Regions from separate parts of the Proteus sp. fly-1089 genome, predicted to be linked through region 2. Evidence: predicted binding sites of a transcription regulator. Region 2 holds the regulator's gene; each other region holds the start of a gene.
The links. The regulator PhoB, encoded in region 2, activates phosphate uptake and scavenging genes when phosphate is short. The targets are predictions, from matches to a motif close to CTGTCATAAAACTGNCNNAT.
Positions count from the first base shown of each region.

Region 1 (3,513 bases), on a different contig from region 2:
TGGATTTTTTATTAATACTTTTACCTAAAATTCGGCGTAAATCAGAGCCAAAGACGCGCATGATACCTGTACGAACAATATGTGTTCCCCAAACAAGAAGTGCGACTGATGAGAGCAAATGAAGCAGTGTCAGCATAGAAATAATAACCTTATTTTTATCGTTGTTTGTTTGACTCTGTTTCTCCTTCAATCTCATAAAAAGAGAAAGACCATGAGCAGATAATACATCTGAGAAAAGATTTTTATGGATAATGCCTTAATAACACGTTGGGTTATTAGACAAAAAGATATTGCAATTTAAGTGCAATAATCAATGGAGAAGTTGAGAATATTACAGAAATTAATTTGTAAGTTCTGTTAATTATAACAGAAAATATGTCACTTTCAAAATCAAGCTGTAAATAACCTATTGATTTATTATCCTTTATTTTAATTAATACATAAAAAAACGCGACGAGAGGGTATCTCTCTGCGTCGCGTGAAAATACAACAAGTTAGTAAGGCAATTCGACTACAAATTCAGACAGGCTATGGTATTAACTTAAATTTATTTCAGCCCCATTGCATCACGCATTGTGAAGAACAAGTCTGTTTGATCTGTCAATCCAACCACATTAGCCGCATGAGGACCATAAGCCGCAATACGTAATTGCGAACCGGTATGCTCTTGTGAATCAGTCTCTGAGTTACCGTAGTTCACGACCATTACGGCACCATCTTTCGTGATCAATGCTTGTGTTAAGCCAGGAGATTTCACATCAGCTTCAATGATTTGGCTAGAGTGAGAGTGATCAGCGGTAACAATAATCAGCGTATCGCCATTTTGTTTCGCAAAATCTAAACCGATTTGCACAGCTTCATCTAACGCAACCGTTTCACCAATTTGTCCACAAGGGTTAGCATTATGATCTTGCTTATCAATAGAGGCACTTTCGACTTGTAAGAAGAAACCATTTTCATTAGTTTTCAGTAAATCGATCGCTTTTTTAGTCATTTGTGCCAATGTTGGCGCATTAGGATCGAGTTTAGAGTTAGGTTTGCACTCTAATGGTGGATTATTGATATTGCCATGATAAACCGCTTTAGGGCCTTCCCACGCAACAGCCATATTCCCTTCATGGAATAAGCCTAATACCGGTTTATCTTGATTTGCCAAGGTAATTGCGTCTAACGATTTTGCATCTTTGACGATTTGATAACCACGCTCAATGGCTTGTTGCTCTAACGTTTTACCTTTGTATTCTCCTGCTGTAGCAGTTTGAGCAAAACTTTTTGCACCGCCCCCTAATGTAACGTCTGCACGAGTCACTAATAATTGCTCAGAAATAGAACCTTTACCGCCATTCTCTAATGCATTAGTTGAGCATTTTTCTAAGGTTTCAACTGGACCATAGCATTTACGTCCAGAGACATGGGAAAATAGTGCAGCTGGTGTCGCATCTTGAATTTCAGATGTAGTCACGTTCCCCGTTGCCTTTCCATTGATTTTTGCTAATTCTAAAATGGTTTGGTGATCCTTACCAAAGACATCAATCCCTAATGCACCATTATACGTTTTCACACCAGAAGCCCATGCCGTTGCTGAGGCTGCCGAATCTGTTACATAGTTAGGTTTTTGTGTTTTTCTATCTAATGAATAGTGTGTGTATTGACCCGTCATTGGTAACGCATCAATGCCTTTAAAAAAACCGCCCGCACCTTCAGCGTAGTTACGTGCAACAGTGATTTCAGAATCCCCCATACCATCACCAATAAAGAGGATCACATTTTTTGCTTGGTTGTTATTTAAAGCTGCTTTTAATGCCTCAGTTTGATCTTGAGTCATACGGCGAGCACCGCCAAATTCCGTGATATTACCTTTTGCTGCGCGATCTTGTGCCAAAATTGCATCAGCAGCAACGGGAGCTGCAAAAGAAGAGAAACTCGCACCAGCCAATAGCGTTGTTACAATAACGGATAAAATAGAACGTTGGTAACGATGAGACATAGCTTTTTCCTTGCACTCTAAAGTAAAAAAACAGGGTTAATGTTTTAAGTCAGAAAAAGCTTACGGCAGTTAAATGACAAAGAAATGAAGAGTAAAAGCAATTTTGATGACAGCTTTATGACAAGTTGGTGACAAAAATAAAGCTTATACAACGTATTCTCGTGTATAAGCTTCTCTTGTATTGAGATAGGATCTTAAAATATTAATTTTCTTGTGTTAATGCTTTAGCCCCCAAATACAGGGTTTCACACCAAGAAATATAATCATGCCCACTGGCCATTTCGAGAGATTGAACAGGATAGCCTTTTTGTTCTAAAACCTGTTTGAGATGGCGATTATTATTTAAAATACCACCTTTATCACCACGACTTTCAAATAGCCCAGCCTCTAAGAAAAACTGTAATGGCTTTTTATCTGCTTGCTCAAATTGTCTAATAAGCCATTCAGGCTCTTCATTTTCAGGCGCCCACCAATAAGAGCCAGACATACTAAGCACTTTGCCAAAGCGATCAGGGCGGTTAAAAGCAACCCATGAAGAGGCTAATCCGCCATAGCTTGATCCTGAGACTATTGTCTCTTCGCCTGAAACTTGAATACCCTTCTCTTTTTCTAGCCAAACAAATAATTCATCTGCTAAAAAGCGGTAAAAATCAGGATTTGGTGGTAATTCAACACTACGGCGATCACTATCAATACTATCAACAAATAGGATCATCATAGGTGTTAATTTTCCTTCCTCGATCTGCTTATCAAAAAACTTATCAATACCATATTGGCGACGATACGTTTGACCATCGAATAACACGAGGACTCGTGGTTTTTCCATTTTTTGTGCTGGCAGATAAAGCGCTATTTCACGATCATTATTTAAGATTTCACTGTGAAAACGAACAATTTCTGTTTTGCCTTTCATTGTTCTATCAAGAATACCGGGTAATTGGCATTCACGTTTCTTGTCTAACGATAATAAAGAAAAGTGATTATAGATATCCTCAGATTGACTTGGAGAATTTTGGGAATTAAACGGATCGGCTTGAGCGGTGGTTAAAATCGCGCGACGTTGCTCAAAGGGTTCTGAATTTTCAATAACAGGCACATCGGGCGCTAATTTATATTGCATTAATGTGTCGTTAGGCACGATATAACTACGATACCAAATATCGCTATTGGCTAAATGTGTTAACGGATCATGATTACCCTCTGGCGATCCCAATAAATAGACATTCGACTTCGCTCCTCGCCATAAAAAGGTGACTAACTTTTTGTCATTATCATAAGGCTCAATCAGAGGAGCCCCTTCTTGGCGTATTTGTTGCCAAAACACCTGAATACTTTGTTGATTTAGTTGTTGAGCGAGTGTTTGTAAACGAGGGCTAACAGGTGCAATCCCCGCATCTTTATCTAAAGGCTGATAAGGTTGTGTTGTTAGCGTGAATTGCCACTGTTTTTTAGTTTCGCCCTGTGCAACTAATTGATAATTAGTAGTTTCAGGTAATAAAAAGCGCACTTTTTGCTGTCCATCAGCG
Region 1 covers NZ_JBEETS010000006.1:35,854-39,366, forward strand. The annotation lists gene ABN080_RS13385 (Na/Pi cotransporter family protein) at 1-136, opposite strand, end outside; gene phoA (alkaline phosphatase) at 548-1,987, opposite strand; gene ABN080_RS13395 (alpha/beta hydrolase-fold protein) at 2,190-3,513, opposite strand, start outside.
Region 1: a site for PhoB is predicted at 2,092-2,111, ahead of phoA (alkaline phosphatase). Genes of this name have one in related genera too.

Region 2 (3,513 bases):
ACGTACTTCCACTCCCAACTTTACTTTCAATATTCAATTGTGAATGATGATGAAGCAATGATTTTTTCACAATTGCCAACCCTAACCCTGTCCCACCAGAATGGCGAGAGCGTGCTTTATCAACACGATAAAAACGTTCTGTTAAACGTGTTAAGTGTTCAGCACTGATCCCTGAACCGTTGTCGGAGACACTAAATAACATACCTTGAGGAATTTTCTTCCAGCTGACTTTTATTGTTGTCCCATCTTCTGTGTGATTAATCGCGTTATAAACTAAGTTAGACACAGCACTGCGTAACTGTTCTTCATTACCACGTACAGCCCACTGTTCATCAATATCAAAGGTAATATGATGCTGTCCTTGGCTTAGTGAGTTCGCCTCTTGTTGTAATAAAGTTAAAATGGCGGGTATATCAACAATTTTATTTAAATCGATATGAGGAGCTGATTCAATACGGGAAAGTTGTAAGAGCTGCTTTACTAACGTATCCATCCGTTTAGCTTGTTCCTGCATTGTCATTATCGCTTTATGTTCTGTGGATTTTTCTGCATTATTTTCTTCCATTATTTCAAGATAGCCTTGAATAACGGTTAAAGGCGTTCTTAATTCGTGACTCACGTTGGCAAAAAAATCACGTCGTGCATTTTCTAGTTTATTTTTTTCTGTCACATCTCGTGCCACCATTAGGCGTTGATCTTCGCTGTATGGCATCACACGAAACTCCACAATAGAACCATTATTAAGAGAAATCGTTAAAGGGTGACTAAAATCGCCTGCGGTAAAATAGTGCAAGAAATCTGGGTAACGTAATAAATTAAAAATATTTTGCCCGTTGTCTTCTGGCCACCGAAAACCTAATAGATGTTGAGCTAAGCTGTTACACCAAAAAATATTACCTTCATTAGTCATCATTACAACTGCATCAGGTAAGCTTTCAGCTCCGCTTCTAAAGCGCTTAATTAAGTCTCCTAATTCTCGACGTCGTTTACGATTACGTTGCTGTGTTTGTCGAATGCCATAAAAAATAGGCTCCCATCCTCCTCTGCCTTCTGGTGGTAAGACTGAGCGATCGAGCCATAACCATTTAGACAATTTCATCAAATTATAAGCATGCCAAACCAAAGCACTAAAAAGTGATGCCACCAGCAGCCAAGGAAGATGGCCAATAAAAAGTGATAATACAAAGGCAGGTAAGCAAAATAGACATAGCCCCCAAACGAGGGCTTTCCATGATAGTCGTTCTAACACCTGACGATTACTCCCATATTGACTTAGAAACGGGCAGAGAAGCGATATCCCGTTCCTCGTACTGTTTGTATCATTCGGTCATGACCATCTTCTTCAATGGCTTTACGTAAACGACGAATATGCACATCCACGGTACGGTCTTCGACATAAACATTCGTTCCCCAAACATAGTTTAGCAGTTGTTCTCTGCTATACACGCGTTCAGGATGCGTCATAAAAAAGTGCAGGAGTTTAAATTCAGTGGGCCCCATATCAATCGGTTTATCTTGACTAGTTACTCGATGAGAAACAGGATCAAGCGATAATCCATTGAATTCAATGATATCTTCCGCTGACATCGGTGATAAACGCCGTAAAATTGCCTTCACTCGGGCGACAAGCTCTTTAGGTGAAAATGGCTTGATAACATAATCATCAGCACCCGTTTCTAAGCCTTGGACTTTATCTTCTTCTTCCCCTTTTGCCGTTAACATAATAATAGGAATGTCACGAGTATTACTTTCTCGCTTCATCTGTTTTATTACCTGTAAACCGGAGCCTCCGGGGATCATCCAATCTAATAAAACCAGATCAGGGTAAGGATCGATAAGAAAACTCAATGCAGAATCATAATCTTCTGCTTCAATGGGCTGAAAACCATTTTGTTCTAAAACAAAACAGATCATCTCTCGAATTGCGGTTTCATCTTCAACAACAAGAATACGCCTTGCCATACTCTATCCTGTGTAATGTATATAGAGGGTCAAAATGATTATGATGCACTTTTATGACAGATTTATGACTAACCTTAACATTACTGAAATACCATGGTGTTGTTAAGGTAAATAAATCATTTTTCGGTGAAAAATCACTCAAAAAAAGGCTTACTGCTGAGTTTTCACTAAAAAAGCAAGGTGCGCTATACTCTCAGCAAATAAAAAAGAGGGATAGCAATGCGGATTATTCACACATCAGACTGGCATTTAGGGCAATATTTTTTTACTAAAACCCGCGCACAAGAACACCAACAATTTCTTGATTGGTTGTTAGTACAAATCAAAGTTTATCAAGTCGATGCCTTAATTGTTGCTGGTGATATATTTGATACTGGCTCGCCCCCAAGCTATGCCAGAGAACTGTATAACCGCTTTGTTGTTGCAATGAGAGACACACAATGCCAATTGATAATTTTAGGTGGAAATCACGATTCTGTCGCAACACTCAATGAATCTAAATCACTATTGGCGTGTTTAAATACCACTGTTATTGCCAATGTTCATACCGAAACGCCACAAGTACCGCTAATTCTTCGTAAAAAAGATAACACGCCAGGAGCCTTACTGTGTGCGATCCCCTATCTACGCCCTAGAGATATGATAACTAGCCGAAGTGGGCAATCCGGTGCTGAAAAACAAAACGCGCTAAAAGAAGCAATTGCTGATTATTATCAAGTTCAATATCAAGCAGCTCTCGATTTACGTGAACAATTAAACACCAAGATCCCTATTATTGCGACAGGCCACCTGACAACGATTGGTGCAAGTGTGACCGATTCTGTACGTGAAATATATATCGGTACTTTAGAAGCCTTCTCTGCAACCCTGTTTCCTGAATTTGATTATATTGCTCTTGGCCACATTCATCGCCCTCAAGTGGTGAATAAATCAGGGCATATTCGTTACAGTGGTTCTCCAATTCCTTTAAGTTTTGATGAGAGTGGGCAACAAAAAAGTGTCTGCCTTATCGATTTTGAGCAAGATAAATTAACTGAGCTTACGCTACTCCCTATCCCCGAATTTCAGCTATTGCGCACAATTACTGGCTCATTAAAAGAAATAGCCACACAGCTTGATAATTTAAAAAAACAATATGCTGAACCAGATACAACTATCTGGTTGGATATTGAAGTTTCTACACAAGATTATCTCAGTGATATACAAGCGCGTATTCAGGAGCTAACTAACGACCCACTTTTTGATGTGGTTTTATTAAGAAGATCCAGAAAACAACGCCAAGTGCTCATTCAAAATGAAAAAGAAACACTGACAGAATTAACGGTCTATGATGTTTTTGAAAGACGTTTAGAACAACATGATTTTGATTCAGAAGAAACTAAAACACGGTTAACCACATTGTTTAAACAAGCAGTTGAGATGGCAGAACAAGAGGATAACGAAGCAAAATGAAAATCTTAAGTCTGCGCTTTAAAAATATTAACTCCTTAAAAGGTGAATGGAAAATTAACTTTAACCAAGAGCCTTTTGTTAGCAACGGATTGTTTGCGA
Region 2 covers NZ_JBEETS010000002.1:323,519-327,031, forward strand. The annotation lists gene phoR (phosphate regulon sensor histidine kinase PhoR) at 1-1,249, opposite strand, end outside; gene phoB (phosphate regulon transcriptional regulator PhoB) at 1,273-1,962, opposite strand; gene sbcD (exonuclease subunit SbcD) at 2,182-3,414, shown strand; gene ABN080_RS08015 (AAA family ATPase) at 3,411-3,513, shown strand, end outside.

Region 3 (3,513 bases), 200 kb from region 2:
TTAGGAAGCATACTACCCGGAGGAAAATGCCCCTCATGCATATATTGAGTCATTTCTGCCACAGAGGTTTCACCTAACGCTTTTTGTTCTGGTTTACCGAAATGAATACAGACTTTTTCAACACCGGTTGTAATAATCAGAATATCTGCATGCAATTCTTTTGCCAGTAGCGTTGAGGATAGATCCTTGTCAATCACGGCATCAACACTTTGGTAATTTCCTTGCTCATTTTTAATAACTGGAATACCCCCCCCCCCTACAGCAATCACAACATAGCCACATTCTGACAATGATTTAATTGCATTGGATTCAATTACATGTTGTGGAATAGGAGAGGCAACAACACGGCGATAACCACGACCAGAGTCTTCAATAAAATGCCATTGAGGGTTTTCTTGTTGTAATTGCATCATCTCTTGTTCAGAGAAAAATGCACCAATAGGTTTTGTTGGAGAAACAAAATTAGGATCGTTTTTATCTACTTCAACTTGAGTGATAAGGGTGATCGCTTGTTTATTTTGTTGAACATGAAGCTTATTGGTTAACGCTTGTTGTATTAAATAACCAATCCCCCCTTGTGTGTCTGCAACACAATTGGCTAATGGCGTTAATGGTAAACCTTCTTGTACATGTGCAACTTCCGCACGGCGTAAATCAAGCCCTACTTGTGGTCCATTACCATGAGTAAGAACAATATTATACCCTTCAGCCACCATATCACTAATATGGGCTGCAACCTCTTGTACTGCTTGTTCTTGATGAGCGATAGACTGGCTAGCATTGTCTTTAATAATACTGTTGCCTCCAATGGCAACAACAACGAGTTCTTTCATGTTTCACTCTCAATTATATTATTGGCAATTAAAGTAGAAATAACTCACCTCTACTCTCAGAGGTTGGGTTAATAGGGTCGCCATATCGCTAACCACTTACCCCATTTTTATCTTTTAATGAGATAAACATTATCGTATTGAACAATATCTATTCATTAATTGCGCAGGATAATAACAGAGAATGTAAATAAAACATCTATTACTCAACATTTCTCTTATTTAATTTCAGTAAATAGAATGAGAAAGAGAGGAAACAAGAGGCGTCATCAAATAGATTGATAACGCCTTATTTAATACAAATAAATGGGATAGTTAGGGCTTTTTCATTTTGCTATTTGAACAATATCAGATTGATAAACATCAGGCATATCGGTAATTAGCATATCAACTCCCCATTGTTCAAAATCTTTCACTTCATCAGGATCATTAGGGGTATAACAATAAATTTCATAGCCTGCTTGTTTGAACAATTGCGCTTGTTCTTGTGTAAGATATTTGTAATTACAATGCACACTAAAACCATCAATAACTTTTAATGTTTCTAATGCATTATCGGGGATCTCATCCCACAATTGTCCTCTTCGAATAAAAGGAGAATATCGCTTCATCACAATTAAAGCTTGTGTATCAAAAGAAGAAAATAAAATTTGCTCATTCGGAATATCTGCACTTTTTATCATATCAGAGACAGCTAAGCATAAGCGTTCAATATCATCATCGGGCCATGTTTTCAGCTCAATATTGAGTTTTGTGCCTGAACGTTTAATTAACTGTAGTCCTTGTCTTAAAGAGGGAATTTTTTCACCTTGATAAAGTGAACTAAACCAACTTCCTGCATCAAGACGATGTAAATCATCTAAAGTATGAAAACGCACAGCACCTTGCCCATTCGTGCAGCGGTTAACCGTTTTATCATGAATAAGCACAGGAACATGATCTGCCGTTAATTGCACATCCGTCTCAATCCATTCACACCCAAAATCAATCGCCATTTTAAATGCAGCTAACGTATTTTCAGGGGCTTTTCCAGAAAAACCTCGGTGAGCAGCTATCTTCATTTCTCTCTCCTTTTCATTTGTGCCGACATCATGACAATCATTTATGACAGCAATTTGACAGTCACACCATCAATAACTCTTCATTTAATTGTCACCCCTTTGTCATAAATGACATTTAGGGTAATTAGCAAACTAGATTGCACCTTTAACTCTCGATTTAAAAGGAAATACTGCATGTCGATAAAATCAATAACGGGCCTTGCCGTTGCGATGACACTCTTTGCTTCACCTACACACGCAAAAACACAAATTGAATGGTGGCATGCAATGGGAGGTGCCCTTGGTCAGAAAGTTAATCAAATCGCGTCTGATTTTAATGCAAGCCAATCTGAATATGAGATCAAGCCTGTTTATAAAGGCACTTATGCTGAAACGATGACCAGTGCAGTAGCTTCGTTTCGTGCTAAAAATCAACCTGCTATTGTGCAAGTCTTTGAAGTCGGTACAGCCAGCATGATGGGAGCTAAAAAGGCCGTTTTTCCGGTTTATCAATTAATGGAAAAAACTAACGAGCCTTTTGATCCAAATAGTTATCTATCTACAGTTACCGGCTATTACACCACCAGCGATGGCCAAATGATGTCACTGCCCTTTAATAGCTCAACACCCGTGCTTTATTACAACAAGGTTCTGTTTAAAAAAGCAGGTATAGACCAACCGCCTAAAACATGGAAAGAGATGGAAGTTGTGTCTCAAAAATTTCTCGACTCCGGAGTAAAATGTGGCTTTACCACCACATGGCAATCATGGACACAAATAGAAAACTTTGGGGCACGTAATAATTTGCCTATTGCAACAAAAAATAATGGTTTTGATGGCTTAGATACGACGTTTCTATTTAATAAGGCCCCTTTCGTTGCTCATATTCAACAAATGGCAGATTGGTCTAAATCAGGTATTTTCAAATATGGTGGGCGTCAATCCGACTCAATGCCTCTATTTTATACCCAAGAGTGCGCCATGGTGATGGAATCATCAGCAGGTTTTGCTGGTATTAAAGAGAATATGAAAGGAATTGATATTGGTGTTAGTCAATTACCTTATGACGATACGCTTGTACAAAAACCTGCTAACACCATTATTGGTGGTGCATCGTTATGGGTTATGTCAGGGCGTCCCGATGCAGAATATAACGGTGTAGCAAAATTCTTCACCTATCTTTCAAGCCCTGAAGTACAAGCTGATTGGCACCAAGCTACAGGCTATCTTCCTGTTACTAAAGCCGCTTATGCATTGACACAACAACAAGGCTTTTATCAGCAAAATCCAGGGGCTGACACTGCAATATTACAAATGACAACCTCCGAACCGACTGCAAATTCCAAAGGATTACGCTTTGGTAATTTCTTGCAAACACGCGAAATTGTTGATGAAGAATTAGAAAAAGTATGGTCAGGAAAACAGAGCGCTCAGGCCGCATTGGATAATGCTGTCACGCGTGGAAATGAGCAATTACGCCGTTTTGAGCGTACTCAATAATCACATTTATCAGGCGAGCTTAACGGCTCGCCTTCTGTTTTTATCGATTTACTGGATACTGTATGGCTTCTCAATCCATTTATTTTAAACAAAAATGGTTACCCCTAGCGCTGATTTTTCCTCAACTGGCTATCACTCTTATC
Region 3 covers NZ_JBEETS010000002.1:524,310-527,822, forward strand. The annotation lists gene ABN080_RS08825 (carbamate kinase family protein) at 1-833, opposite strand, end outside; gene ABN080_RS08830 (glycerophosphoryl diester phosphodiesterase) at 1,157-1,891, opposite strand; gene ugpB (sn-glycerol-3-phosphate ABC transporter substrate-binding protein UgpB) at 2,066-3,370, shown strand; gene ugpA (sn-glycerol-3-phosphate ABC transporter permease UgpA) at 3,433-3,513, shown strand, end outside.
Region 3: a site for PhoB is predicted at 1,933-1,952, ahead of ugpB (sn-glycerol-3-phosphate ABC transporter substrate-binding protein UgpB). Genes of this name have one in related genera too.

Region 4 (3,513 bases), on a different contig from region 2:
GATTAATGCTATCAAGATAAGAAGGTTGGGTAGGGTTGTAGAATGAATCACTTTTAGAACGATATTCACCACCACAAAGTAAGACGGTGGCATTTTTTTTCTGGCTTAATGCTAAAAATACACGATGAGAATAACAGATCCCCGTGAAGTGCAGATTATCAGGTATAAGTTCAATCAGTGTAGGAATAAATTGCCCATTATCGAAAAAAAGGACATCACCCTCAGAGACCATACCGGCGGCAAGATTGGGGATATGAAGTTCTTCCGTTTGATCTGGTGTAATAATATCGGATGATGTTGAAATTAATCCAGAATGAGGTTGGGCTAATGCAACAATATAGCCACCCAATAATGACATTGGAAATGGATTTTCAGCGTCAGAACTAAGATCGCGTCTAATCGTCATTTCAGAAACTTCAAGGATCCTCGCGGCGTCTTTAAGATGTATGCGACCTGAGCGTTTTATACATTCACTGAGGCGGCGCAAACGTTCGTGCTGTTTGGTCTCTATCACCGAAGGATCCTTGTGTTATTGAATAGCGTACTCCAAGAAAATATACGCTAAACTATTTAGTAGTTTGATTCAGGTGCATCTGAATCTGTTGCGATAGCGACACTTGCGCTAGCACCAATACGAGTTGCACCTGCTTTGATCATGTTTAATGCTGTTTGGCGATCGCGAACACCACCAGACGCTTTTACGCCCACTTCGTCACCCACTGTTTTACGCATTAATGCGACATGATGTTCTGTAGCGCCCATTGTACTGTATCCTGTTGATGTTTTCACAAAATCAACGCGGATCTCACGACATATTTCACACACTAAACGTACTTCGTCGTCAGTTAATAAGCAAGTTTCTAAAATAACTTTCAGTGTTGTGTTACCACAAGCCGCTTTTACGGCCTCGATATCTTGTTTTACAAAGTCTAAACGACCGCTTTTTAACATACCAATGTTAATAACCATATCGACTTCTTGTGCGCCTTGGCGGATAGCTTCAGCGGCTTCAAATGCTTTTGTTGCAGTTAAACCAGCACCAAATGGGAAGTCGATAACACAACATACTTTTACATCACTTCCTTCAAGGCAAGTTCTTGCTAAAGGGATGTAAGAAGTGTTAATACAAACAGAGAAGAAACCGTGTTCAGCTGCTTCAGCACACAATTTCTTGATTTGTGCTTCAGTTGTATCTGCAGCAAGAAGGGTATGATCGATATAATTAGCTAATGGACGCATTGTATATTCCTTAATAAGAAGATTGTTATTTATCACTCATGTTAGTTTGGCAACATATTAGTGCTGTTTTAACGAGATAACAATCACAAATGATATTTAAATAACATGATACTGTTATACATCTATCACTATGTCACTATTTTCACATTTATAAAATTTACATAAGAGTAAGAGGCGCTATGGATATCGCAGTGATTGGTTCAAATATGGTGGATTTGATCACCTATATAGATAGGATGCCAAAAGAGGGTGAAACCCTTGAGGCGCCGGCATTTAAAATTGGTTGTGGTGGTAAAGGAGCAAATCAAGCGGTTGCTGCTGCTAAATTAAATTCAAAAGTGATGATGTTAACTAAAGTCGGCGATGATATTTTTGCGGATAACACCATCATGAATTTAGGATCTTATGGCATTAACACACGCTATGTTGAAAAAGTGCCGGGTACAACAAGCGGTGTTGCACCTATTTTTGTGACTTCTCAATCATCAAATAGTATTTTAATTGTTAAGGGTGCTAATCAACATTTGTCACCAGAAGATATTGATAGAGCGACAGATAGCCTGAAAAAATGCAAAATAATTGTACTGCAATTAGAAATCCCGCTTGAAACGGTCTATCACGCTATTGAGTTTGGTAACAAACACCATATTCCTGTGTTATTTAACCCAGCACCTGCTTCAAAAGCATTAGATCTTGATATTGCTGCCCGTTGTGACTTTTTTGTTCCGAATGAAACAGAGCTTGAAATTTTGACAGGTATGCCAATCACCACAATGGATGAAATTCGCGAAGCCGCTTGTTCTTTACTACAAAAAGGCTTTAAGAATGTCATCGTCACATTAGGTGAGAAGGGCGCATTATGGATGAATGGTGAAATTGAAAAATACATTCCTGCTATTGAAGTTGATGCAATAGATACCAGTGGAGCAGGCGATGCCTTTATTGGTTGTTTTTCCCATTATTATGTTCACACTAATAATATTGAAGAAGCATTAAATAAAGCGGTGATGTTTTCAGGCTTAAGTGTCGCCGGAAAAGGCACACAATCTTCTTATCCCAGTATTGAAGAGTTTGGGCAGTTTTTGTCACAAGCAAAGTAATATCCTTTTTCATAACCACTCCTTTCTATTCTCTCAGTTATCTAGCTCATAAGATAATTGAGAGAACTTCATTGAAATCAATCAATTAAATTATATTGATGATGACTATTAAATTTTTCTCTACAGAAAAAGATCTCGTATTATGTGATTTATTTCACACCATCAGGACAAATAAGATTGAAATACAATTTCATTAAATGTATTTTTAATTGAAATTTAGTTTCATAAGGTTGTTGTGATGAAAGAAGATGCATTGAGCCAATGTCTTAAAAATGAAAGTAACCAAGAAACAACCCAATTTTCAGAGTTAAGTGCATTGGAATTGGTCACTTTAATCAATAGTGCAGATATGACGGTTGCAAATGCAGTCAAAAAAGAATTACCAGCTATTGCCTATGCGGTAGAAAAAATTACTGAACGTTTGCAAAAAGGTGGGCGTATTTTTTATGTTGGTGCAGGAACGAGTGGACGATTAGCAGTATTAGACAGTGCCGAATGTCCGCCAACTTTTGGTGTACCTTCTACATTAGTGCAGGCCATTATTGCAGGTGGTCATGATGCAATGCTAAAAGCAGTTGAAAATATTGAAGATAGCCAAGAGGCGGCAATTGAAGAGCTTCAACATCGTCATGTCAGTGATAAAGATGTCGTTATTGGTATTGCCGCAAGCGGTCGAACTCCTTTTACGGTTGCCGCGTTGCAATATGGCAAGAAATTAAAAGCGTTAACAATATCTATTACCACACGTGGAAAAAGTGAGATGAGTGAGATTGCTGATTTATCTATTGCACCAGACGTAGGCGCAGAGGTATTAACTGGCTCTACAAGAATGAAAAGTGGTACTGCTCAAAAAATGATTTTGGGTATGTTAAGCACCAGTGTAATGACTAAGCTCGGTAAAGTGCATAAAAACCTGATGGTAGATGTGATTGCGAGTAATGAGAAATTACAACGTCGTGCTGAAGGTATTGTCAGCGAAGTGTGTGGAATTTCCAATGAAAGAGCCAGAACACTATTACAAATGGTTAATTATCATCCTAGAAAAGCCATTTTAATGTATGAGCTTCATCTAAGTGTGGAGAAAGTTGAGCAAATCACACAGCAATATCCTTATCGTTCGCTACAACAGCAACTTGCCCTATTTAATTAATAACAAGATGAGTAAATACTCTGA
Region 4 covers NZ_JBEETS010000005.1:43,860-47,372, reverse strand. The annotation lists gene ABN080_RS12215 (DeoR family transcriptional regulator) at 1-514, opposite strand, end outside; gene deoC (deoxyribose-phosphate aldolase) at 571-1,239, opposite strand; gene rbsK (ribokinase) at 1,419-2,339, shown strand; gene murQ (N-acetylmuramic acid 6-phosphate etherase) at 2,578-3,489, shown strand.
Region 4: a site for PhoB is predicted at 1,351-1,370, ahead of rbsK (ribokinase). Genes of this name have one in related genera too.